Regions from separate parts of the Bradyrhizobium sp. TM102 genome, predicted to be linked through region 2. Evidence: predicted binding sites of a transcription regulator. Region 2 holds the regulator's gene; each other region holds the start of a gene.

Region 1 (7,930 bases), 1.7 Mb from region 2:
CCGGTCGACGTGACCGACGGCGCAGCGCTGAAATCCTGGATCGAGGGTGCCGCAAAAGAGCTCGGCGGCGTCGACCTGTTGTTCTCCAACGCCGGCGCGATGGCGCAAGGCCACGATCCCGCATCGTGGGAGCAGAACTTCCGGCTCGACCTGCTTGGCGCCGTGCACGCGTTCGACGCCGCGCGGCCGTTCCTCGAAGCGAGCGGCGAGAGAAGCGGCGACGCCGCCTTCGTCATCATCTCCTCGATCTCGGCGGCGCAGGCGGACACGGCCAGTTCCTACGGCCCGATCAAGGCGGCGCTGATCCACATGGCCAAGGGGCTGGCGCGGCAATATGCAAAGAAGAAGATCCGCGTGAATGTCGTGTCGCCCGGCACGGTCTATTTCAAGGGCGGCGTCTGGGAGATGGTCGAGAAGAACATGCCCGAGCGTTACGCCGACGCGATGAAGCGCAATCCGACCGGCCGGATGGCCACGCCGCAGGAAATCGCGAGCGCCGCGGTGTTTCTGGCAAGCCCGGTGTCGGGGTTCACGACGGGATCGAATCTCGTCGTGGACGGCGCGATCTCGAACCGGGTGAATTTTTAAGGCGCGACGTCATCATCGAGGAGCTCGTAGGGTAAACAAAGCAAAGCGTGCCCACGTCTTCGCGACGAGCCGCAAAAGGAGGTGGGCACGGCGCTTACGCGCCTTTGCCCACCCTACGGCAGCCGTGCGTGTGGCAGCACTTCGCCCCGCCCCTCAATGAAAATCCCGCGACGGCGGCAGGATGCGGACGTTGCGGGGGTGGCGGATTTTCTGCGCCGGCATGTCCGCAAGCGCGCGAGAGTCTTCGTTGAGCGGCTCGACCACGGTGGCACCTGCCGGCACCGGATGCTTGCGGCTCAGCGCGTCGTTGGCGAGGCCGACCAGATCATGCGAGCGATCGATCATGCGTTGGGCGATGAGATGCGTCACCTTCTCGGGACTGCTCTGGATATAGCCTTCGACCAGGATGAGGCGCGCGCCCATGACTTCTTTCCGGTACTGCTCCATGATCTTGGGCCACACCACGACATTGGCGATGCCGGTTTCGTCCTCCAGCGTCATGAACACGACGCCGCTGGCGCTGCCCGGCCGTTGCCGCACCAGCACCACGCCGGCGCAGCGGACGCGGCGACGCTCGTTCTCGTGACTGATATCCTTGCAGGCGACGACGCGCTCGCGCGAAAACATTTCGCGCAAGAATTCCATCGGGTGCCCCTTCAGCGATAGCCGGATGGTCTGGTAGTCCGCGACCACCTGCTCGGAACGCGGCATCACCGGCAGCGGTTGCGCGTGCTCGTCCGGCTGCTCGCGCGCGGTCGCCGCCTCGAACAGCGGCAGCGGCACGTCGTCGGGCAGCCGCCGCACCTGCCACAGCGCCTCGCGGCGGTCGAGCCCGAGCGAGCGAAACGCGTCGGCATCGGCCAGCAGGATCAGCGCGCGCTTGGGCAGGCCGGTGTCGCGGGCGAAATCCTCCAGCGAGGTAAAGGGGCGGCGGTTGCGGGCGGCGATGATGCGGTCGCCCCAGTCTTCCTGAGTGACATAGATCTTGCCTTGCCGCTTCGCCTGCTCCTTCTTGAGGGCCTCCTCATCGGGATCGAGCCAGTGGAAGCCGTCGATCTGGCGAAAGCCAAGGCGGACGGCACAATACCTGCCGTCAGTATTCTCCAGCGTGTTCTGCGCAAAACTACAGGACACGTCGATGTCGCGCACCTCGACGCCGTTCTTGCGGGCGTCGCTGACGATCTGTGCGGGCGCATAAAAGCCCATCGGCTGCGAGTTCAGGAGGCCACAGCAGAAAGCGTCGGGGTGATGATATTTCAGCCATGACGAGATGTAGACGAGCTGGGCGAAGCTCGCGGCGTGGCTCTCCGGGAAACCGTAGGAGCCAAAGCCCTTGATCTGGTCAAAGCAGCTTCTGGCAAAATTGGCATCGTAACCGCGCGCGACCATGTTGCCGATCAGCTTCTCCTCGTATTGGCCAATGGTGCCTACATTGCGGAAGGTCGCCATCGAGCGGCGCAGGCCGTTGGCTTCCTCGGACGTGAATTTTGCCGCCTCGATCGCGATGCGCATGGCCTGCTCCTGGAACAGAGGCACGCCCTTCGTCTTGTGCAGCACCTTGTAGAGTTCGTCCGCGGGACCATGCTCGGGCGATGGCGAGGGATAGGTCACCTTCTCCAGGCCGTTCCGCCGACGCAAATACGGATGCACCATGTCGCCCTGGATCGGACCCGGCCGCACGATCGCGACTTCGATGACGAGGTCGTAGAAGGTCCGCGGCTTCAGGCGCGGCAGCATGTTCATCTGGGCGCGGCTCTCGACCTGGAACACGCCGAGCGATTCCCCATCACACAGCATGTCGTAAACCTTGGGATCGTCCTGTGGAACGCTCGCCAGCACAAAACGCTCGCCTTTGTGGTCTGCGATCAGATCAAAACATTTCCGGATGCAGGTCAGCATGCCCAGCGCGAGCACGTCGACCTTCATCATGTTGAGCGCGTCGACGTCGTCCTTGTCCCACTCGATGAAGGTGCGGTCGTCCATCGCCGCGTTGCCGATGGGGACATAGGTGTCGAGCCGGTCCTGGGTCAGCACATAACCGCCGACATGCTGGGAGAGATGGCGGGGGAATTCGATCAGCTCGGTTGCAAGCTCGACCGCAAGGTTGATCATGGGATTTTGCGGATCGAGCCCGGCCTGCCTGACCTGCATGTCGTTGAGGCCCTTGCCCCAACTGCCCCAGACGGTGTCGGCGAGCGCGGCGGTGACGTCCTCGGTCAGGCCCAGCGCCTTGCCGACGTCGCGGATGGCGCTGCGCGGGCGATAGTGGATGACCGTTGCGATGATCGCGGCACGATGGCGGCCGTAGCGGCGATAGACATATTGCATCACCTCCTCGCGCCGGGAATGCTCGAAATCGACGTCGATGTCAGGCGGCTCCAGCCGCTCCTTGGAGATGAAGCGCTCGAACAACAGATCGACCTTGGTCGGATCGACCGAGGTGATGCCGAGCACGTAGCACACGGCCGAGTTCGCTGCCGACCCCCGCCCCTGGCACAGGATGCTCTGGCTGCGCGCGTAATGCACGATGTCGTGCACGGTGAGGAAATAATGCGCGTATTTCAGCTCGGCGATCAGCGCGAGTTCTTTGTTCAACGTCGCGCGCAGCTTGTCGTCAATGTTCTCGATGCCGCCAAAGTATTTATCGACGCCCGCCCAGGTCAAATCCTCCAGATGTCCTTGCGCGGTCTTGCCCGGCGGCACCGGCTCATCCGGATACTGGTATTTGAGCTGGTCGAGCGAGAAGTCGATCTTCCCCGCAAAACGCATGGTCTCCGCGATCGCCTCGGGGACATCGCGGAACAGCCGCGCCATCTCCCTAGGTGTTTTCAGAAAACGCTCGGCATTGGCTTCCAGCTTACGCCCCACAGCCTCGATCGTGGTCTTTTCCCGGATGCAGGTCAGCACGTCCTGAAGCGGACGGCGGCCGGGATCGTGATAGAGCACCTCGTTGGTCGCGAGCAGCGGCACTTTTGCTTTGGCCGCGAGGTCATCGAGCCGTGCCAGGCGGCGCCGGTCGTCGCCGCGATAGACCAGGCTCGCTGCCAGCCACACGCCCTCGGCGCGGCTCGCCCTCAGCTTTGCAAGCACATCCAGCGCCTGCGCCGGCTCGAAGCGATGCGGCAACGTCAGGACCAAAAGCTGCCCCTCGGAGAATTCCAGGAGATCGGCAAAGGTGAGACGGCACTCGCCCTTCTCGATCCGCGTGATGTCGTCGCCGCGCTTGCCTTTGGTCAGGAGCTGGCACAGCCGGCCATAGGCGGCGCGGTCGCGCGGGTAGACAAAAATGTCGGGCGTGCCGTCGATGAAGACGATGCGCGCACCGATCAGCAGTTTCGGCTTGTGCAGCACCTTGTCATTGTCGAGCTCATTCCAGGCCCGCACCACGCCGGCGAGCGTGTTGTGGTCGGCGATTCCGATCGCGGGAATGCCGAGCTTGCTCGCCTGATGCACATAGGCGCGCGGATCCGAGCCGCCGCGCAGGAAGGAGAAATTGGTGGTGATGCCGATCTCGGCATAAGCGGGGCTATTCATGCGAAGAGACCGTGCACATACCAGCCGGGAGAAGCAGGCTCGCCGTCGCCGTCGAACACCTCCCCCTCGTAAAGTCCGTCGCGAAAAATCCAGAAGCGCAGGCCCTCGGCATCCTCGATGCGAAAGTAATCCCGGGTCAGCTGCTTGCCGTCCTGCCGCCACCATTCCATCGCGATACGCTCGGGTCCTTCCACCCGCACCACGGCATGCAGCGCGCGGCGCCAGGTGAACTGATGCGGCGGACCATCCGGCACGGCCGCGAATGGCACCTTGATCGGCTCCGGCTTGTCGAACAGCCTTAAGGGACGCAGCGGTGGCTCGCTTTCGGTCCGTGCCGGCCATTCGGCCTGCATGGCGGCGGCGAGATGATGCTGCGCCGGGGCGGCCAGCACCGCACATTCGGGGATATGGGTATCCTCAGGCAGGTGCACGACGACGCGCTTTCCGCCGATGCGCGCGGCAATGCGGTCGATCAGGGCGGCAAGCTCGTCATTGTCGTGGACATGGGCGTCGAGATCGCGCTGCTCCTGCACCACGATCTCGGTGCGGCTCGCCGACAGGCGAACCATATCGAAGCCAAAACCGGGATCGAGGGGATCGGCGAGCGCATCGAGACGCTCGCGGAACAGCCGGTCGATCACCGCGCTTCGCGTCACCGGACGTCCGGTCTCGACCATGATCGCGCGCACCACGCCGTCGGTGCGGAAGAACGCGGCTTCCAGCCGGCGCGCGCCCTTGCCCTGCTTCTCCATGGAGGCAATCAGCGTGTCCGCCAGCCGCGACAGCGTCATCGCGATCATGGTGTCGGTCGCGATCGGCTCGGCGAAACGCTTCTCCACGATATAATCAGGCAGCGGTTTTCGCGGATTGATCGGCGCATCGCCCTGCCCCAGCGCATGCGCCAGCAGCGTGGAGAACCGCGCTCCGAACCGCGCCGTGATCTCGCTCGGCGAGCGCGTGGCGACGTCGCCGATGGTCTTGAGGCCGGCGCGGCGCAGGCCGGTGGTGATGGCCTCGCCCGCACCGAGCGCGGACACCGGAAACCGGCTGATCGCCTCCGCCTCGCCGCCATCGGCAACGATGGTGCCCGTGGTCTGCCGCGTCAGCGTGCGCGCGCAGACCGAGGTGCCGGCGATTGCCGCGCTGACGGCAAAGCCTTGTCGGCCGAGCGCCCGAACCAGCGCTTGCAACAGCGCAGCCTCGCCGCCGAACAGATGCGCACAGCCGGTGATGTCGAGGAACAGCCCGTGCGGCGGATCGAGCGCGACCAGCGGCGTGAAGCGGTCGCACCAGTCGGCGATGTCGCTAAGCGTCTTCGCATCGGCCGCGACATCGGCGTCGAACACGCGCAAATCCGGGCACATCGCCCGCGCATTGGCGAGCGGCTGACCTACGTACAGGCCGAGACGCTCGGCAGCCTCGTCCAGCGCATGGATCACCAGCGCATTGTTGTCCTTGATGACGACGATGCTCGGCTCATTATTGGTTTTACCCAGCCCGGAGCTGTTGAAGAACCGCTGGATCCGGTCGATGGGCAGGCGTGGCAGCCACAGGCTGAGAATACGTCGACGGTTCACTGAACTGGCACTCATCACAATTCCATTCCATGATCCACCGGCCGCAGGGGCCATGACGATTACGCAAGAGTTCGGCATCGAAGCGCGGCGCGCCCCATGCGTCCCACACCGACCCCGGCGGCGAATGCGCCGCGCGCAGCATCCACCTGGTCTCCGCGGTCGAAGGCAGCGGCTGCGCCGCCATCCGCAGCATCAGGCCGGTGACGCCGGAGCCTTGCGCGGCCAGCGTCAGCTTGCGGCTCGCCACGAGATCGAACTGCCTGGTTTCGCCCCAGAGCTCGAGCACGACGGCGCCCAGCGCATCGCAGGCGAGCGCATCGGCCGAGGTACGCAGCGCGCTCTCGACATCGGCGGCGCGCACCATCACCACGCGGCGCGGATCGAGGCCGAGCTCGGCGAGCCCGCTCATCGACAGCGCGCCTGCCTCTATCTCTGAAAAATCCTGCCGTACCCACAGCAGCGGCCGCTGCACCGAGACGCGCCCGGCAAGCCCCATGACGAAGCCGGTCGCGGCCGTCCCCTGAGACCCAGTGCAAAACACCTCGTGGATCGCCGCGCGCGCGAGCCCGCCCTTCAACGCGTTGTCGGCTTCGCTGTGACCGAGCGCGACGCGATCGTGCGGATGCACGACCGTCGCCGTCTCGATGCGCTCGATCTGGCCGCGCAAGGTCGCAAGCGCGCTTGTCCGTGCGCCGCTCATGCTCGCCGCTCCTTCAGGGGTGATTGCCGATGGCTCTCAAAAAGAGAACCAGCGGCTGGCTCATTTGTTCATGATATGTTCTAATATAAAGCTAACGGCGCGTAGAGAGTCAATCGAATTGGCGCGCAAGCGGATTCATGAGCTGAATCAAAGGGATTCCAAGATGGACGTACAACGCAAGCTGGAAATCCTGGCGGACGCCGCCAAATACGACGCGTCCTGCGCCTCCAGCGGCACGGAGAAGCGGGATTCCAGCGACGGCAAGGGCATGGGGTCGACCGCACCCGGCATGGGCATCTGCCATTCCTATGCGCCGGATGGACGCTGCATCTCGCTGCTCAAGGTGCTGCTGACTAACGCCTGCAATTACGATTGCCTCTATTGCGTCAACCGCGCCTCCTCCAACGTGCCGCGCGCCCGCTTCACCGTCGACGAGGTGGTGAAGCTCACGCTCGACTTTTACCGGCGCAATTACATCGAGGGTCTGTTTCTCTCCTCAGGCATCATCCGCAGCCCCGACTACACCATGGAGCAGGTCGTGAGCGTCGCGCGAAAGCTGCGCGAGGATCATCACTTCCGCGGCTATATCCATCTCAAGACCATTCCCGAGGCCGACGATGCGCTGATCGCGGAAGCCGGCAAATATGCCGATCGTCTCTCCATCAACATCGAGATGCCCGAGGAAACGAGCCTGCAGCAATTCGCGCCGGAGAAGGACGTGCGCGCGATCCGCCGCACCATGGGCCGGCTGCGGCTGAAGCTGGACGAGGCCGAGGAAGGCCGCAGCGCGAAGACCAAGGCAAAGCCGCAGCGCTTCGCGCCGGCGGGCCAAAGCACGCAGATGATCGTCGGTGCTGATGCAGCCTCCGACCACACCATTCTCCACACCAGCGCCAATCTCTACGGCGCCTACCGTCTGCGGCGCGTCTACTACTCCGCCTTCAGCCCGATCCCCGACGCCAGCCGCGCCTTGCCTCTGGTGCAGCCGCCGCTGCTGCGCGAGCACCGGCTCTACCAGGCCGACTGGCTGATGCGGTTCTACGGTTTCGACGTTGCGGAGATCGTCGACGACAGCGCGATGCTGCCGCTCGACATCGATCCGAAGCTGGCCTGGGCGCTGCGTCATCGCGACCGCTTCCCGCTCGACGTCAACCGCGCCAGCCGCGAGGAGCTGCTGCGCGTGCCGGGCTTCGGCACCAAGGCGGTCGAGCGCATCATTGCAACACGGCGCACCACCACGATCCGCCTCGCCGATCTCGCCCGCCTGCACGTGCCCCGCAACAAGGCGCTGCCGTTCATCGTCCTCAGCGATCACCGGCCCTCGCCGCACCGTCTTGATGCGGCCGGGCTGATCGAACGGTTCAAGCCGAAAGCAACGCAACTGGGATTTGGCTTCTGATGCAGTACATCACCCTCGACACCGAAACCGATTTCGACGGCTGGCGCAAAGCCGCGCGCAGCCTCGTGCTTCATCACGTGCAGCCCACCGATGTCACCTGGACCGTGCAGGGCGGCGAGGCGGAGTTGTTCG
Region 2 (7,930 bases):
GCCGCGCGCGGCGAAACAGATGCCGCTCTATGCCTTCTCCAACACCAACCGGCCGCATGTTGACTATTTCTCGAAGGAATATGGCGAACTGCTCGGCCATTTCCGCGCGCTGTATCTGTCGTCCAGCATCGGCCTGCGCAAACCCGACGCGGAAGCCTTCGACCATGTCGTCGCCGCGATCGGCGTGCCCGCAGCACGTATCGTGTTCTTCGACGACCTCGCCGAGAACATCGAAGGCGCGCGGTCGCGCGGGCTGACGGCGGTGCATGTGACGTCGCCGCGCGACGTCGAGAACGCCTTGAAGGCATTGGGCATCTGACGATCTCCGCTCATCGGGAGGCGCCAACGTCGGGCAGCCTTCCCGGACCCAATTTTGCCCAAAATGAGGAACCAGAGCGCTTTGTGCATTTTTGTACGGAGTTCCGGGAACGGAATGGCCCCTTCCGGACTCTTGAGTCCGTTGGGACTTCTACACCGGACTTATGGACGTGCTGGGCAAAACCTATCTCACCAAGCAAGCCTCTCTCCTGCTTGAATTCGCAAGAACCACCTCGGATTCTGACCTTTCCGCCAAGCTGATCAGCAAGGCCGCCGACCTGAAATCCCAGGCCGATCCGCTGCCCGACAAGGATCAAGGGCCGAAGGCTCCCGACGTCGCGATGGACGACGGGCCGGACCGGCCGAGCGGGAGTTGAGCGATGCCGGCCGTGGCACTCGTCATTCTCGTCCTCGCCATCGCCACCCTCCTGCCGATCGGCCTCGTTCTCTGGATCATGCCACGCCAGGCCTGAGCCTGCCTTCGATCCAGGGCCGGAAAGCGGCAAGATAAATTGTGCCCGCATTTTTGCCTCTGCTCCCGCGCTCGGCTAGAAGACTGTCGGAAAATTTCGTCCGAACGTGCCGAGCAGGAGTTTCGCCGTGGCCTTGATGCCGGTTTCCGACGCCCTTGCTGCGGTGCTGGCGGGTGCAGAGCCGCTGCCTGCAGAGATGGTTTCACTCGACGAAGCCTACCATCGCGTGCTCGCGCAGGACGTCGCTGCGCGGCGCACCCAACCGCCCCAGGCGATGTCGGCGATGGACGGCTACGCCGTGCGCGCGGCCGATGCGGCAACGATCGATTCCAGGCTGACGATGATCGGTGAGGTCGCAGCGGGCCGTCCGTTCACGGAAAGGGTCGGCGCCGGCGAAGCCGTGCGGATCTTCACCGGCGGCGTCGTTCCCGACGGCGCCGACGCAGTCGTGATCCAGGAGGACACGATCGCCGAGGGCAAGCACATAACGATCAAGGAAGCCGCGATCGTGGGTCGGCACATCCGCCCCGCCGGCGTTGATTTCCGCGAGGGTGACGTCCTCCTGCGCAAGGGAACCCGTCTGACAGAGCGCGATCTCGCCCTCGCCGCTGGAATGAATCACCCGCAACTCGCCGTCTGCCGTCGTCCGAAGGTCGCGATCCTCGCCACCGGCGATGAACTGGTGATGCCGGGCTCGACGCCCGGGCACGGCCAGATCGTCTATTCCAACGGCTATGCCCTGCACGCGCTCGCCCGCAGCGAGGGCGCCGAGACCATCGACCTCGGTGTTGCCGCCGATACGCTGGAGGCCACCACCGCCGGCATCCGCCGCGCGCGCGAAAGCGGCGCCGACGTCCTGGTCACGACCGGGGGCGCATCGGTCGGCGACCACGATCTGGTCCAGCAGGCGCTGAAGGACGAAGGCATCGCGTTGGCGTTCTGGAAGATCGCGATGCGGCCCGGCAAGCCGATGATGCACGGACGCTTAGGGACGATGGGCGTCATTGGCCTGCCCGGCAATCCCGTGTCGTCCTACGTGTGCGCCTTCCTGTTCATGGTGCCGTTGATTCGCGCGCTGTCGGGCCGTTCGGTGATTCATCACCATCGCGAGCGCGCCGTGCTGGGCCGCGATCTCGGCGCCAATGACCAGCGCGAGGATTATCTGCGCGCGCGCCTGGAGCCGCGCGACGACGGCACGCTCGTCGCCCTTCCCGTCAGCCATCAAGACTCCTCTCTGCTTGCGAATCTTGCTGCAGCACAGGTACTTCTCGTGCGCGCACCGTTTGCGCCAAAGGCCGAGGCCGGCAGCCCCTGCGAAGTGCTGCGGCTCCCCGTCTGAACTGCGCGGCCACACGCATTCCGCGAGTTTCGCTCTGTTCACGGTAAATTAAGCAGTTGCGGAACATGTATCGAACATATAGTGTCCGTTCATGATTTGTTTCGAGGATGTAGCGGCTTATCGCTGAACTCATCGTCTCGGAATCGAACGACATCAACCGGGGGACTTTGGTCGAGATGTTAACGCGCAAACAATACGAGCTTCTGCGGTTCATCAGCGAACGCTTGAAGGAAAGCGGCGTGCCGCCGTCCTTCGACGAGATGAAGGATGCGCTCGACCTGCGCTCGAAGTCAGGCATCCACCGCCTAATCACCGCACTGGAGGAGCGCGGCTTCATCCGCCGGCTGCCCAACCGCGCCCGGGCCATCGAAGTGATCAAGCTGCCGGAGCTCCAGGCTGCCGCCGGCAACCGACGCGGCTTCACGCCAAGCGTCATCGAGGGCAATCTCGGCAAGCTACGCGCGAGCTCCAGCCCGTCCGCGGACGAGGGCGAGCGGCCCGTTGCGGTGCCCGTGATGGGTCGCATCGCGGCCGGCACCCCGATCGAGGCGTTGCAGACCCGCAGCCACACCATCAGCGTGCCTCCAGACATGCTCGGCTCCGGCGAGCATTACGCGCTCGAAGTGCGCGGCGATTCCATGGTCGAGGCCGGCATCCTCGACGGCGACATGGCGCTGATCCAGCGCAACGAGAGCGCCGATACCGGCGACATCGTGGTGGCGCTGATCGACGACGAGGAAGCCACGCTCAAGCGCTTCCGCCGCCGCGGCGCCTCGATCGCGCTGGAGCCCGCCAACGCCGCTTACGAGGTGCGCATCCTGCCGCCGAACCGCGTGAAGATTCAGGGCAAGCTGATCGGGCTTTACCGCAAGTACTGATACCGGAGTCTTCAGCGCCTCGCGCGCGCCTTCGGTCGGCATCGCCGATCAGAGATTGGAGCGGATGATGGTCCGCTCCGGCTGGATAGTCTTTCTGGTTCTGCCCAGATTGTCCGGCCCCTCCCCCTTTCGCGACATCCTCGGCAGGCCGCGGGAAGCAACATCGCTTCGCGGCCTTTCGAGTTCGAGGGGGACAGCCCAAATGCGCCGGATCGTTTGAGCGCAGCCGCAGCAACGCTGGTCGCATCATGTCGCATCATCATGTCGGCTAGGACACGGCCGTGATCCAGAAAATCCGCAACGACCGCAATGCAGCGCGCACGCAGCCGAGCTGACGATACTCGGGCTGGCTGGTTTCGCCTCGTTGACGCGCGCCTGCCAAATGCACGGAAGCCGACTTTGTTCCTATCGACTTCGGAAAAGATGGAAAAGATAATGTGATCGGGGCTCGCGGATCCCAGCCGCAGATTTGCCTACAACCAAGCAGACCGTCACGTGCTTCCACTCTGGTAGGGGCCTGCGCCTCCAAAAGGGGTGCGGGTCGCTATCTCTGCATAGAGGAGCACCCGATGTGTGACTACAGCCTGCATGCCGTCGCGACGCGCCCCGCAGAAGTCGGCGAGACGATCGTCACGACAACATTCCGCGGCACCTCGACGCGCGGCTTCGCCTCCGAAGCCGATCTCTCCGTCGCGGTCTGCCTGCTGCCGGGAACGGAGCTCGCCTTCGCCGATAACGTCCGTTACGACAACCGCTGGATCTGGACGCGCACCGTCAACTCCCGCGTCGGCAAGTTCGGCAAGATCGATCCGCACATTCCCGATCGCCATCATGATGCGATCGAATTCCCGGACGGCAAATCCGTGCTGGTGACGCAGCTCGTCGAGGGCCAGCGCGCAACCGTGCTGCAACTGCCGGTGACCCAGCCGATCGGCGAGCGCGAGCACAAGCCGCAGATCATCGCCGACAGTCGCCCGACGGTCACGCGACTGCCGATCGGCTGACGCCCTCCGGCCCGGCGGGTCCGGGGCCAGGATTGAAATGCCGTCGCCGGCCGATGCCGGCGAGCCCGGTGGGTTTGTGTTTCACGAAATTCGATCGGCGAGCGCCGCCGCACCTCGTCGCCGCACGAAGTTTGGGCCGTCCTGCCTGAATTTTGAACCTCCGCTCCGCAGCCAAATGACCGATGCTGTCGTGGTTTGAGGCGGCGGACACGCTCGATGAAAACCTTTATTCGCGTTGTTGAACTCTGGGTGCCTGACCGGACGCGCATGCGGCTGGAATTCGGCGGCGGCCTTTACGATGAAGGGCTGTCCGCGTTCAAGGCCGTCAGCGAAGAGCTGCACTTCGGATATGACGAGGGGCTTCCAGGCAAGACCTGGGCCTGCGGCCATCCCGTCATCCTCACGAAATTCGCCAACTCCTATTTCAAGCGGACCGATCAGGCCGTCGCCGCCGGCCTCACCTGCGGCGTGGCGGTGCCGGTGTTTGCAGGCGAATTTCTGCAAGCCGTGATGGTGCTGTTCTGCGGCGACGACGAGGCGCATGTCGGCGCGATCGAACTCTGGCACAACGATCCTGATCTCTCCCACGAGATGGGCCTCGTCGACGGCTATTACGGCGCGGCGGACATGTTCGAATTCAACTCGCGCCACACTAAATTTCCTCGCGGCTTCGGACTTCCCGGACGCACCTGGAAGGCGGGCCTGCCGCTGATCATCAAGGACCTGCACGACGCCAAGAGCTTCCTGCGCTGGGAGGACGCAGCCAAGGTCGGGATCAATCTGGGTGTCGGCGTGCCCTACCGAACCGGCACCGACCAAACCTGGGTCCTGACTTTCCTCTCCGCGCAGGCAACGCCGATTGCGCGACGCTTCGAGATCTGGGTCCCGAACGAGGCCCGTTCGGCGCTGGTCTTTCGCGCCGGCGATTGCAGCGCGCAGACCGACCTTGCCGCCCGCTATGCCGCCAATTCCATTGCCAGAGGCGAAGGCAGCATCGGCGGCGCCTGGGCCGCCGGCATGCCCGCGCTCAACGACGATCTCACTCATGACGGCTCGATCGCGGGCTCTGAGGCCTGCGCAGCCGGGCTGAGCCGAATGGTGGCCCTGCCGGTCATCGGCAAGGCAAAGCTCGAAGCCGTGCTGGCCTGGTATCTGTAATCGATGGCGTCAATCGTCGGCCTGCAAGTCGGTCTCCGATGGCGTTGCGTCGCGGCTGCGGGGAGCCGCCTTCTGCGCAAGGCTGCCGTCGAAGTCACCTTCGCCCGCACCGGCCGGTAACCACGGGCGGTTCGTGCCTCTTGCCCTCACCGCCTGAACCGAAAAGCCGTCGCCACGCCGGGTCAATGCCAGCGCGCCCTGGCGAGCGAGCCGCTGCCGATCCACCACCATCGCCGCACAATCGGGCGGCGCGGGCCTTGACGTCACCACCAGTGCAGCCCGGTTGCAATCGTCCGCCAACGCGTCGATGCGCGAGGCCAGCGCGACCAGCCGTCCGTCTGCGAGCGGCGTTACGCAGCCCGACTCGTCGCACGATATGCCGCTCGCCAGCGCGCTACTGCCGGCATCGCGCGGATCGGCGTCGGCAGCCAACCACTCCCTCAGCACGAAATTGTCCTTGCCTGCCCTGATCAGATGCAAACGCCCGTCCCCGCCCCGCACCGCGACGCTCGCGCCGTCCCCGGCAATCAGGATATCGGGCTGGCGCACCGACAGCCCCCAGCCGATGGAAACCAGCAGCACGACGGCACCGCCCCAGCGCAACGGCGTACGCAACAGGCCCATCACGATGACCCCCAGGCTCGCTGCGATCAGCGGCGCGATGCCGAACGCCGGGATGCGGCCGACCGCGCCCGGCAATGCCGCCACCCAGCGCGAGACCGCGACCATCCAGTCGATGCCGATCCCCATCAGCCACCAGAACACGCCGTCGAGCCCGAACGGCGCTGCGAGCAATCCCAGCAGCCCCGCCGGCATCACCAGCGCCGAGACCACCGGCATCGCACCGAGATTGGCGAGCACGCCGTAGGGCGTGACGCGGTGGAAGTGGAAGGCGGCGTAGGGCGTGGTCGCAAGCCCGGCGATCAGCGAGGCCAGGAATAGCATCGCGATCTCGCGGCCGCCCCACATCGCGACGCGCGCGGTCGCCGAATGATCGGGTGAGGCAAACAGGTTCGGCATGCCGATCTGTACCAGCGCGACGAGACCGAGCGTCGCGGCAAAGGACATCTGGAAACTCGGATGCACAAGCGCTTCCGGCGCGACCGCGAGCACGATCAGCGCCGCCACCGCGAGCGTACGGAAGGTGATGGCGCGGCGATCGACCATCACGGCGATCAGCACCACCGCCGTCATGAAGAACGAACGTTGCGTCGCGACCTCCGCGCCAGACAAGAGCAGATAGAACGCAGCCGCCACCAGCGCTGCGGCCGCCGACCATTTCTTGATGGCAAAGCCGGCCGCCAGTCCCGGGATCAAGGCCAGCAGTGCGCGCACCGCGAAGAAGACGACGCCGGCGACGACCGCCATGTGATAGCCGGAGATCGACAACACATGGCCGAGCCCCGAGATGAACATCGCGTCGTTGACCGGCGTGGAAATCGCATCGCGCCGCCCGGTGAGCAGCGCTGTCGCGATCGCGCGGTTGTCGCCCTCGAGCGTGGCGCGGATGCGGGCGTCGATCGCATCGCGCAGGCCCTGCATGAAGGCGGCATAACGCAGCCGCAGGCCGCCGGCATCGGGCGGGACTGAAGCCGTGATCGCGCCCATCACGAAGCCGGAGGCGCCGATGCCCTGAAAGAACATGTCGCGCGAAAAATCGTAGCTGCCGGGGCGCACCGGCGAGAGCGGCGGCATCAGCCGCGCCTTGAGCTGCACGAAGCTGCCGACCTCGGGCGCAGTGCCCTTGCGCACCGACAGGCGGACGCGTTCCAGCTTGACCTCGCTGCGCTGCGCCTCCATGGCCGTGACGCGCAGCACGAAACGATCGGTTCGCTCGCGGATATCGCGGGCCTCGACGAAACCCGACAGCGACACTGAATAGAGCGGCTTGGCCAGCACGGGGTGGGCGATGCGCGCCGTCTTCCAGGTTGCCACGGCAAAGCCGGAAGCGACCGCCGCAATCATGATCGCAGGCGCAAACAGCCGGCTCCGCCGCAACAGCACCGCGCCAAACGTGAGCGCGATAGCCGTCGCGGCAACGACCCACAGCACCGGCTCATGATCGGCGGCAAAATAGAGTGCGATGCCACCGCCAAAGGCGACAGGCACCCACGGCAACAGTCGCCCGGCGCCGGCCTCCGCGCGGGCCCATTCACGCAGCGTCTCGACGATTGCCGACCAGGCGCCAAAGCCCGCCGGCACCAAGCCGCCCGCCTGCGCAGCACGACCGACCGGCCACGTCCCGGCTATACCCTGGGACCGTGCTGGCCGGCCCGGCTCCGCCATATCCCTGCACCCTACGCGACGCGATTGTCGCCAAGGCTACCGGAACGTGCGGCCGCGCGAATAGCGGTACAAATCGAGAACGACGGGGGCCTCCCCCTACTTTTCCTCTTCCATCGTCACGGCGACATTCGCCTTGGCCGACAGCCGCACCTTGTTACCCTCGACACCGGCGACGAGGCCCTTGTCGATGAAATGATGGTGGCCCTTGTGGCTGCCCTCGCCGCTGTCCTTCTTGGTCAGCTTGATGCGATTGCCTTCGACCTTGTCGACCGTGCCGACATGAACGCCGTCGGCGCCGATGACTTCCATATGCTCTGCAATGTTCTGCATGGTGGGATCCTTGGTTGGAGCCACCTCAACGCGCGGAGAGAGCTTCGGTTCGTATTCTGCTGTCATTCCGGGGCGCGCCACTTGGCGCGAGCTATGATGCGCAATTGCGCATCGGAGAATCCATAACCACAAGCTGGGGTTATG
Region 3 (7,930 bases), 120 kb from region 2:
ATTTGACGTACTTCTTGTCGGGCGTGTGCCCCTGCTCGTTCATCGAGAACAGGATGCGGCGGTGCACCGGCTTCAGACCGTCCCGGGCATCAGGCAGCGCCCGCGCCACGATCACGCTCATGGCGTAGTCGAGATAGGACTTCTTCATCTCCTCGAAGATGGAGACGGGGCGAATATCCGAGGGTTGCGCCGGCTGGTCGCCGGGCTTGTCGTCGTCAGCCAAGGGGAAATCCGGTGAGGTTTTAGCTGGGAATCATATAGCGCATCGAGACCCTGATAACCACCCTCGCAGGCTTCAGGGAAGCGCTTTTTCCGCTTATTTTTCCAACAACTTACGGCCTTACGGAGAGCGTTTCGGAGGGACCCGGAACAGGCCTTCCGAAATCACCTCCGGGACCTCGTCAATCGCGCGGCCGGCGCGCGCCATCGACGCGATTGCTCTGGCGCAATCCGAGTTCAACCCAAACATGAAGCGGGCCCGGAAATCCCGAGCCCTTTCTGCCGATTAGTAAGGTTTGCTGACACGAAATGGGAAGGCGCCGCTCAGCCAGCCTGCGCCCCCTCATCGTCCGGTCCCTGCTCAGAACGGGATGTCGTCGTCCATGTCGCTGTTGCGGCCACCGCCGCCGGCGGCCACGGGACGGCGCGGTGCGCTGCTGACGGGTCCGGAGGAGCCGAAATCGCCGCCCGGCTCGTCGCCGAAGCTGCCGCCTCCGCCGCCGCCGCGGCCGTCGAGCATCGTGAGCGTCGAGTTGAAGCCCTGGAGCACGACCTCCGTCGAGTATTTCTCGACGCCGCTCTGGTCGGTCCATTTGCGGGTCTGCAGCGCGCCCTCGATGTAAACCTTCGCGCCCTTCTTCAGGTACTGCTCGGCGACCTTGCAGAGCCCTTCATTGAAAATCACGACGCGATGCCACTCGGTCTTTTCCTTGCGCTCGCCGCTGTTCTTGTCGCGCCAGGTCTCGGAGGTCGCGATGCTCAGATTCGCGATCGGCCGCCCGTCCTGGGTGCGGCGGATTTCAGGATCCTTGCCGAGATTTCCAACCAGAATGACCTTGTTGACGCTTCCCGCCATCGCCGCTCTCCACTCCGAATGCCACTGAATTTCCTAAGGCCGAGCGCGCTGCCCGCGTTCCTCTGCGCCCTGTTAGGGCGACCCTATACGCTTGCAGGGGCTGCTCAGCCCGTCACCCCCAAGGTTATCCCCACATATAGCACCGACCGGCGGTCTGTTCCAGATTTGTTCCTGCAGAAATCGCCGCCAAATGTGGAGACGGGATGGCGTCTATATGGCGCTGTGATGGCAATTGGGATGGAACCAAATCGGGGTTCCCGTGAACGGCAAAATCACTTAACATTCATTAAGTTAGAAGTAGGTCGATTACACCCAACTGTTGCACTCCGGGCACGGACTCTGCCGCAGAATCGAGCTATCGTCGTGCTTGGAATTGATGCAATGGGCCTCGCGCCTGATAGTCCGCCTTGGGGAACTCAGAGAGGCGGACACGACTGGGGAGATTACAGTGAAGAAGATTTTGATTGGCTTTGCCGGCGCGGTTGCGCTGACCCTCTCGGCTCCGGCCGGTGCTGCCGACCTTGCAGCCCGTCCCTATACAAAGGCGCCGATCGCGCCCCCCGCTCCGATCTATACCTGGACCGGTTTCTACATTGGTGTGCAGGGCGGTGGTGCCTGGGGCCGCAGCGACGAAACCTTCTTTGGCGGTCCGAATACGGCGATCTTTGCTGGAAGTCAGAACTACGACACCACCGGCGGCTTTGTCGGTGGCGTAGTCGGCTACAACTGGCAGGCTGCCAACTGGGTGTTCGGCATCGAGGGCGACTATCACTGGGCTGACATCAACGGTCGTTCGGCCGAGATCAATGCCGGCCTCGGCGACACCTATTTCACGAGAATCCGCGGCTTCGGCGACATCAAGGGCCGTCTCGGCTACTCGACCGGCCCCGCTCTCTTGTTCGTCAGCGGCGGCGCTGCGGTCGGCGACATTCAGCATCGCTACGATGGCATCCCCGGAAACGTCTTTATCCAGAACAACACCCGCTGGGGTTGGACCGTCGGCGCCGGCGCGGAATACATGTTCGCTCCGAACTGGTCGGCCAAGGTCGAATACAACTACATCGATTTCGGCAAGAGCACGATTCAGTACAGCCCCGTCGTGACCAACCGCTCCGAGTGGACCGATACCGTTCACACGGTCAAGGCAGGTGTGAACTATCACTTCAACTGGGGTGCGCCGGTCGCCGCGCGCTACTGATATCCATCTGATATCATTGACGTCTAAGGCCGGCCTCGCGCCGGCCTTTTTCGTTTGGCGCGACATGAACGGGAGGCAATAAGTCAGTAACCATCACCTTTTCGACCGCTGTGGCTTTTCGGAGACACAACTTGCGGCTTTGGTGGTGTAAGCACGGCGTCAGTTGGGCCGTTGAGTCCGCTGCCCTTCCGGTCAGGAAGGCAACAACAGAAACTGGGACTGGGATTAGTTGAAAATGAAGAAGGTTTTGTTGGCTTCGGCCTGTTTGTTCGCTCTCGCTGCGCCCGCCTCGGCGGCCGACCTCGCAGCCCGCCCCTACACCAAGGCTCCGATCGCTCCGGCGGCGGCCGTCTACAACTGGACCGGCTTCTACCTCGGTATCGTCGGTGGCGGCGCCTGGGAAAGCGCTTCCGGCGACCCGAAGATGAAGGGTGGCTTCGTCGGTGGCACCGCCGGCTACAACTGGCAGACCGGCAACGTCGTGTTCGGCATCGAGGCCGATGGCTCCTGGGCTGACGTCAGCGCCTCGGCGACCGCTCTCGGCCTCACCGTGTCGTCCAAGACCGACGCGCTCGGCACCGTCCGCGGCCGCATCGGCTGGGCCGTCAACAACGTGCTGTTCTACGGCACCGGTGGTTACGCCTGGATCGACAACAAGGTCAGCGTCAGCGCGCTCGGCGTGACTGTCTCCGACAGCAAGTTCCACTCGGGCTGGACCGTCGGCGCCGGCGTCGAGGCGTTCTTCGCTCCGCAGTGGTCGGTCAAGGGCGAGTACCTCTATCGCAGCCTCGGTGGCGAGACCTACTTCTCCGGTCTCGGCGCTCCGATCACCACCGGCACGCTCAACTTCCACACCGTGCAGGTCGGCGTGAACTACCACTTCGGCGCCCCGGTGGTTGCCAAGTACTGATCTGCGAAGCACTGATCACTACCGACGTCACATCGTCACGAAAGGCCGGCCTCGCGCCGGCCTTTTTGTTTTTTCGCGAGCCAACCGGCTCGCTCGCGTTTTCGGAGAGATGTGGCGCCCGGGTGACACAACCTTTGGCTTTAATGGTGTAAAGCAGTGACATTAGTCGGGTCATAGGTCCGCTGGCTCTTCCGCTTTCCGGAAGATCAGAAAGAGAAACGGAACTGGGGAATGGATATGAAGAAGCTTTTGCTGGCTTCGGCCGGTTTGTTCGCACTCAGCGCGTTGGCACCGGCCTCGGCGGCCGATTTGGCGGCCCGCCCCTACACCAAGGCTCCGGTCGCGCCGATCGCGATGTACAATTGGAGCGGTTTCTACATCGGTATCAACGGCGGCGGCGCCTCGAGCCGCAATTGCTGGGACGTCAACAACATCTTCGGTGTTGCGGGTCCGGACACGGCTGAAGGCTGTCACAATGCGACCGGCGGCGTCGTCGGCGGACAGGTCGGTTATCGCTGGCAGTCGGCCAACTGGGTGTTCGGCCTTGAAGCCCAAGGCGACTGGGCCAACCTGAAGGGCTCGAATACGAGCGTGGTGCTTGGGCCGCTGGTCAACCAGACCAAGATCGACGCGCTTGGCCTGTTCACCGGCCAGGTCGGCTATGCCTGGAACAACGTGCTCTGGTACGTGAAGGGTGGCGCGGCCGTCACGCACGCCAAATATAACGGCCTGCTGGGCGGCGTGGTCCTCGACAGCGCAAGCGAGACGCGCTGGGGTGGCGCGGTCGGCACCGGCATCGAATTCGGCTTCGCACCGAACTGGTCCGTGGCGATCGAATACGACCATCTGTTCATGGGCAAGCGCAACAACTCGTTCACGATCCTCGGCGTCAACGACCGTATCGATCGGATCAAGCAGGACGTCGACATGGGCACCGTCCGCCTCAACTACACTTTCGGCGGCCCCGTGGTCGCCCGGTATTGATCTGAAGTCCTGATCGCTGCCGACGTCCCATCGTCACGAAAGGCCGGCCTTGCGCCGGCCTTTTTGTTTTCGCGGCACTTGCCGCGCAGTTCCGCAAAAGCAACTGCTGCCAGATGCCGCCAGCGCGCCAACATTCCGTTGACGATTCGCAAGTCCCACTGGAAATCCGTCTCCGTTCTTCCTACGTTCGCTGACAACCCCATCGGCGCCGATCCCGGTTCCGGGCGAGCGCGCCTTTTTTATTGGCGCGGTCGCGCACCCATGGGATTCCTTGAGGGCAACTCGGATGGATGAAGTGATCAAGGCGAAGCGCCAACAACAGAACGCGGGCTCCAGCCTGCGCGCAATTACGATCCGTGGCGCGCGCGAGCACAACCTCAAGAACATCGACGTCGAGATTCCCCGCGACAAGCTGGTGGTGTTCACCGGCCTCTCCGGCTCCGGCAAATCCTCGCTCGCCTTCGACACCATCTACGCCGAGGGCCAGCGCCGCTACGTCGAATCGCTGTCGGCCTATGCGCGCCAGTTCCTGGAGATGATGCAGAAGCCTGACGTCGACCAGATCGACGGCCTGTCGCCGGCGATCTCGATCGAGCAGAAGACGACGTCGAAGAACCCGCGCTCCACCGTCGGCACCGTCACCGAGATCTACGACTACATGCGCCTGCTCTGGGCCCGCGTCGGCGTGCCCTATTCGCCGGCCACGGGCCTGCCGATCGAAAGCCAGACCGTCTCGCAGATGGTCGACCGCGTGCTGGCGCTGCCCGAGGGCACCCGCCTCTATCTGCTCGCCCCCGTCGTGCGCGGTCGCAAGGGCGAGTACCGCAAGGAGCTCGCCGAATGGCTCAAGAAGGGCTTTCAGCGCGTCAAGATCGACGGCACCTTCCACGAGCTTGCGGAAGCGCCTGTTCTCGACAAGAAATTCCCGCACGACATCGACGTCGTGGTCGATCGTATCGTGGTGCGCGCCGACATCGGCCAGCGCCTCGCCGAGAGCTTTGAGACCGCGCTGAAGCTCGCCGAAGGCCTCGCCGTCGTCGAATTCGCCGACGCGCCGGCGGCGGCTCCCGCCGAGGAAAAGAAGAAGACCGCCAAGATCCACGACAAGAGCGGACCCGAGCGCATCCTGTTCTCGGAAAAGTTCGCCTGCCCGGTCTCCGGCTTCACCATCCCCGAGGTCGAGCCGCGCCTGTTCTCGTTCAACAACCCCTACGGCGCGTGTCCGGCCTGCGGCGGCCTCGGCGTCGAGCAGCATGTCGACGAAGACCTCGTCATCCCCGACAAGGAGCTCGCCATCGGCAAGGGCGCGATTGCGCCCTGGGCCAAATCGTCGTCGCCCTATTACGTGCAGACGCTGACTGCGCTCGGCAAGCACTACAAATTCACGCTGACCACCAAGTGGAAGGACCTGGCCAAGAAGACGCAGAACGCCATCCTCCACGGCTCCGGCGAGGACGAGATCAAGTTCTCCTACGAGGACGGGGTGCGCTCCTACGACACCAAGAAGCCGTTCGAAGGCGTCATCACCAACATCAACCGCCGCTATCGGGAAACCGAGAGCGAGTGGGCGCGCGAGGAGCTGGCGAAGTATTTCCACGACGTGCCCTGCGAGGGCTGCAAGGGCTTTCGGCTCAAGCCCGAGGCGCTCTGCGTCAAGATCGGCGGCAAGCATATCGGCGAGATTTCCGAGCTGTCGGTGAAGGGCGCCGGCGCATGGTTCGAGACCGTGCCCGAGGCGCTCAACGCGCAGCAGAACGAGATCGCCGGCCGCATCCTGAAGGAGATCCGCGAGCGTCTCACCTTCCTGCTCGACGTCGGCCTCAACTACCTCACGCTATCCCGCTCCTCCGGCACGCTGTCCGGCGGCGAGAGCCAGCGCATCCGCCTGGCCTCGCAGATCGGCTCGGGCCTGACGGGCGTGCTCTACGTGCTGGACGAGCCCTCGATCGGCCTGCACCAGCGCGACAACGCGCGCCTGCTCGACACCCTCAAGCGGCTGCGCGACCTCGGCAACACCGTGATCGTGGTCGAGCATGACGAGGACGCCATCCTGCTCGCCGACCACGTCCTCGACATCGGCCCCGGCGCCGGCATGCATGGCGGCAACATCATTGCCGAAGGCACGCCCGCCGAGATCATGCGCAACCCGAAATCGCTCACCGGCAAGTACCTGACCGGCGAGCTCGAGGTCGAGGTGCCGGAGCGGCGGCCGCCGAACCATCGCCGCACCATCAAGGTGGTCAACGCGCGCGGCAACAATCTCAAGAACGTCACCGCCGAAATTCCGCTCGGCCTGTTCACCGCCGTCACCGGCGTGTCCGGCGGCGGCAAGTCGACGCTGCTGATCGACACGCTCTACAAGTCCATCGCCCGCAAGCTGAACAATGCCAGCGAGGGCGCGGCCCCGCACGACCGCATCGAGGGCCTCGAGCACATCGACAAGATCATCGACATCGACCAGTCGCCGATCGGCCGCACCCCGCGCTCCAACCCCGCGACCTATACCGGCGCCTTCACGCCGATCCGCGAATGGTTCGCCGGCCTGCCCGAATCCAAGGCGCGCGGCTACGAGCCCGGCCGCTTCTCCTTCAACGTCAAGGGCGGCCGCTGCGAGGCCTGCCAGGGCGACGGCGTCATCAAGATCGAGATGCACTTCCTGCCCGACGTCTACGTCACCTGCGACGTCTGCAAGGGCAAGCGCTACAACCGCGAGACGCTGGAGGTGCTATTCAAGGGCAAGAGCATCGCCGACGTCCTCGACATGACCGTCGAGGAAGCCGCCGAGTTCTTCAAGGCGGTGCCGCGCGTGCGCGAGACGTTTCAGACCCTGCACCGCGTCGGGCTCGATTACATCCACGTGGGCCAGCAGGCTACCACGCTATCGGGCGGTGAAGCCCAGCGCGTCAAGCTCGCCAAGGAGCTGTCGAAGCGCGCCACCGGCCGCACGCTCTACATCCTGGACGAGCCCACCACCGGCCTGCACTTCCACGACGTCAAGAAGCTCCTGGAAGTGCTGCACGAGCTCGTCGCGCAGGGCAATACGGTCGTCGTCATCGAGCACAATCTCGAAGTCATCAAGACCGCCGACTGGGTCATCGACCTCGGCCCCGAAGGCGGCGACGGCGGCGGCGAGATCGTCGCCTGGGGCCCGCCGGAGGACATTGCCAAGGCGCCGCGGAGCTACACGGGCAAGTTTCTGGAGCCGGTGCTGAAGAAGGCGAGGAAGCCGAAGCGGCGGAGCACGAGCGAGGCGGCGGAGTGAGGCGCATCGCCTAACCGTTATCTCGACCGCGCTAAGGCGGGCTTTTCGCTTTTCCGATGGCGGTCTTAACCACGTCGCCTAGCAGGCTCAAGATTTGAGGATCAATTTGAGCAGTATCCAGCGACGAGAATGTTGATGTTCTATCAATATTCCAATGCTGAAATACTTCCTTTAGCTCTACCCAGGTTGCCTTATCGCCATAGGCCTGCAAGTAGAACTTCCCAAACGCGATCGCATGAATGCGGTCCGAGCACTTTAATGCCTCGCTGACGTAAGACTTCCCCAGTGAGAACGCATACCTTGCGCATGCAGCTAAGAGACCAATGACGACAACGCCTTTTAAGGTTGCGACTGCCAAATCTGTCCATTCGGTCGGCCTGTTTGCGTCTCCGTGCGCCAATGCAAACGCGGCAAACGCAATGCCGCTTAGAAGGGAAATGAACCCCGCGACATACCAAATGATTCCCATGACGCGGTTTCTCGCCTCGGCATTGCTTTGAG

Evidence for each region. Region 2 encodes LexA, which represses DNA repair genes until DNA is damaged. Its sites were predicted from a motif close to TGTTCNNNNTGTGTTCNG; they were not measured.
Region 1: the regulator LexA is predicted to act here: its motif matches at 6,465-6,482, upstream of GDN70_RS27130 (ImuA family protein).
Region 3: the regulator LexA is predicted to act here: its motif matches at 4,341-4,358, upstream of uvrA (excinuclease ABC subunit UvrA).

The regions. Positions count from the first base shown of each region.
Region 1 covers NZ_AP021855.1:5,694,618-5,702,547, forward strand. The annotation lists gene GDN70_RS27115 (SDR family NAD(P)-dependent oxidoreductase) at 1-588, shown strand, start outside; gene GDN70_RS27120 (error-prone DNA polymerase) at 742-4,122, opposite strand; gene GDN70_RS27125 (DNA polymerase Y family protein) at 4,119-5,714, opposite strand; gene GDN70_RS27130 (ImuA family protein) at 5,611-6,399, opposite strand; gene GDN70_RS27135 (putative DNA modification/repair radical SAM protein) at 6,563-7,798, shown strand; gene GDN70_RS27140 (UdgX family uracil-DNA binding protein) at 7,798-7,930, shown strand, end outside.
Region 2 covers NZ_AP021855.1:3,990,001-3,997,930, reverse strand. The annotation lists gene GDN70_RS19140 (HAD-IA family hydrolase) at 1-319, shown strand, start outside; gene GDN70_RS19135 (hypothetical protein) at 489-695, shown strand; gene glp (gephyrin-like molybdotransferase Glp) at 919-2,130, shown strand; gene lexA (transcriptional repressor LexA) at 2,307-3,008, shown strand; gene GDN70_RS34990 (hypothetical protein) at 3,578-4,012, shown strand; gene GDN70_RS19115 (GAF domain-containing protein) at 4,229-5,170, shown strand; gene GDN70_RS19110 (ComEC/Rec2 family competence protein) at 5,180-7,456, opposite strand; gene GDN70_RS19105 (DUF2171 domain-containing protein) at 7,553-7,786, opposite strand.
Region 3 covers NZ_AP021855.1:4,112,121-4,120,050, reverse strand. The annotation lists gene gyrA (DNA gyrase subunit A) at 1-223, opposite strand, end outside; gene GDN70_RS19740 (single-stranded DNA-binding protein) at 581-1,075, opposite strand; gene GDN70_RS19735 (outer membrane protein) at 1,524-2,273, shown strand; gene GDN70_RS19730 (outer membrane protein) at 2,509-3,183, shown strand; gene GDN70_RS19725 (outer membrane protein) at 3,421-4,167, shown strand; gene uvrA (excinuclease ABC subunit UvrA) at 4,454-7,429, shown strand; gene GDN70_RS19715 (toll/interleukin-1 receptor domain-containing protein) at 7,461-7,930, opposite strand, start outside.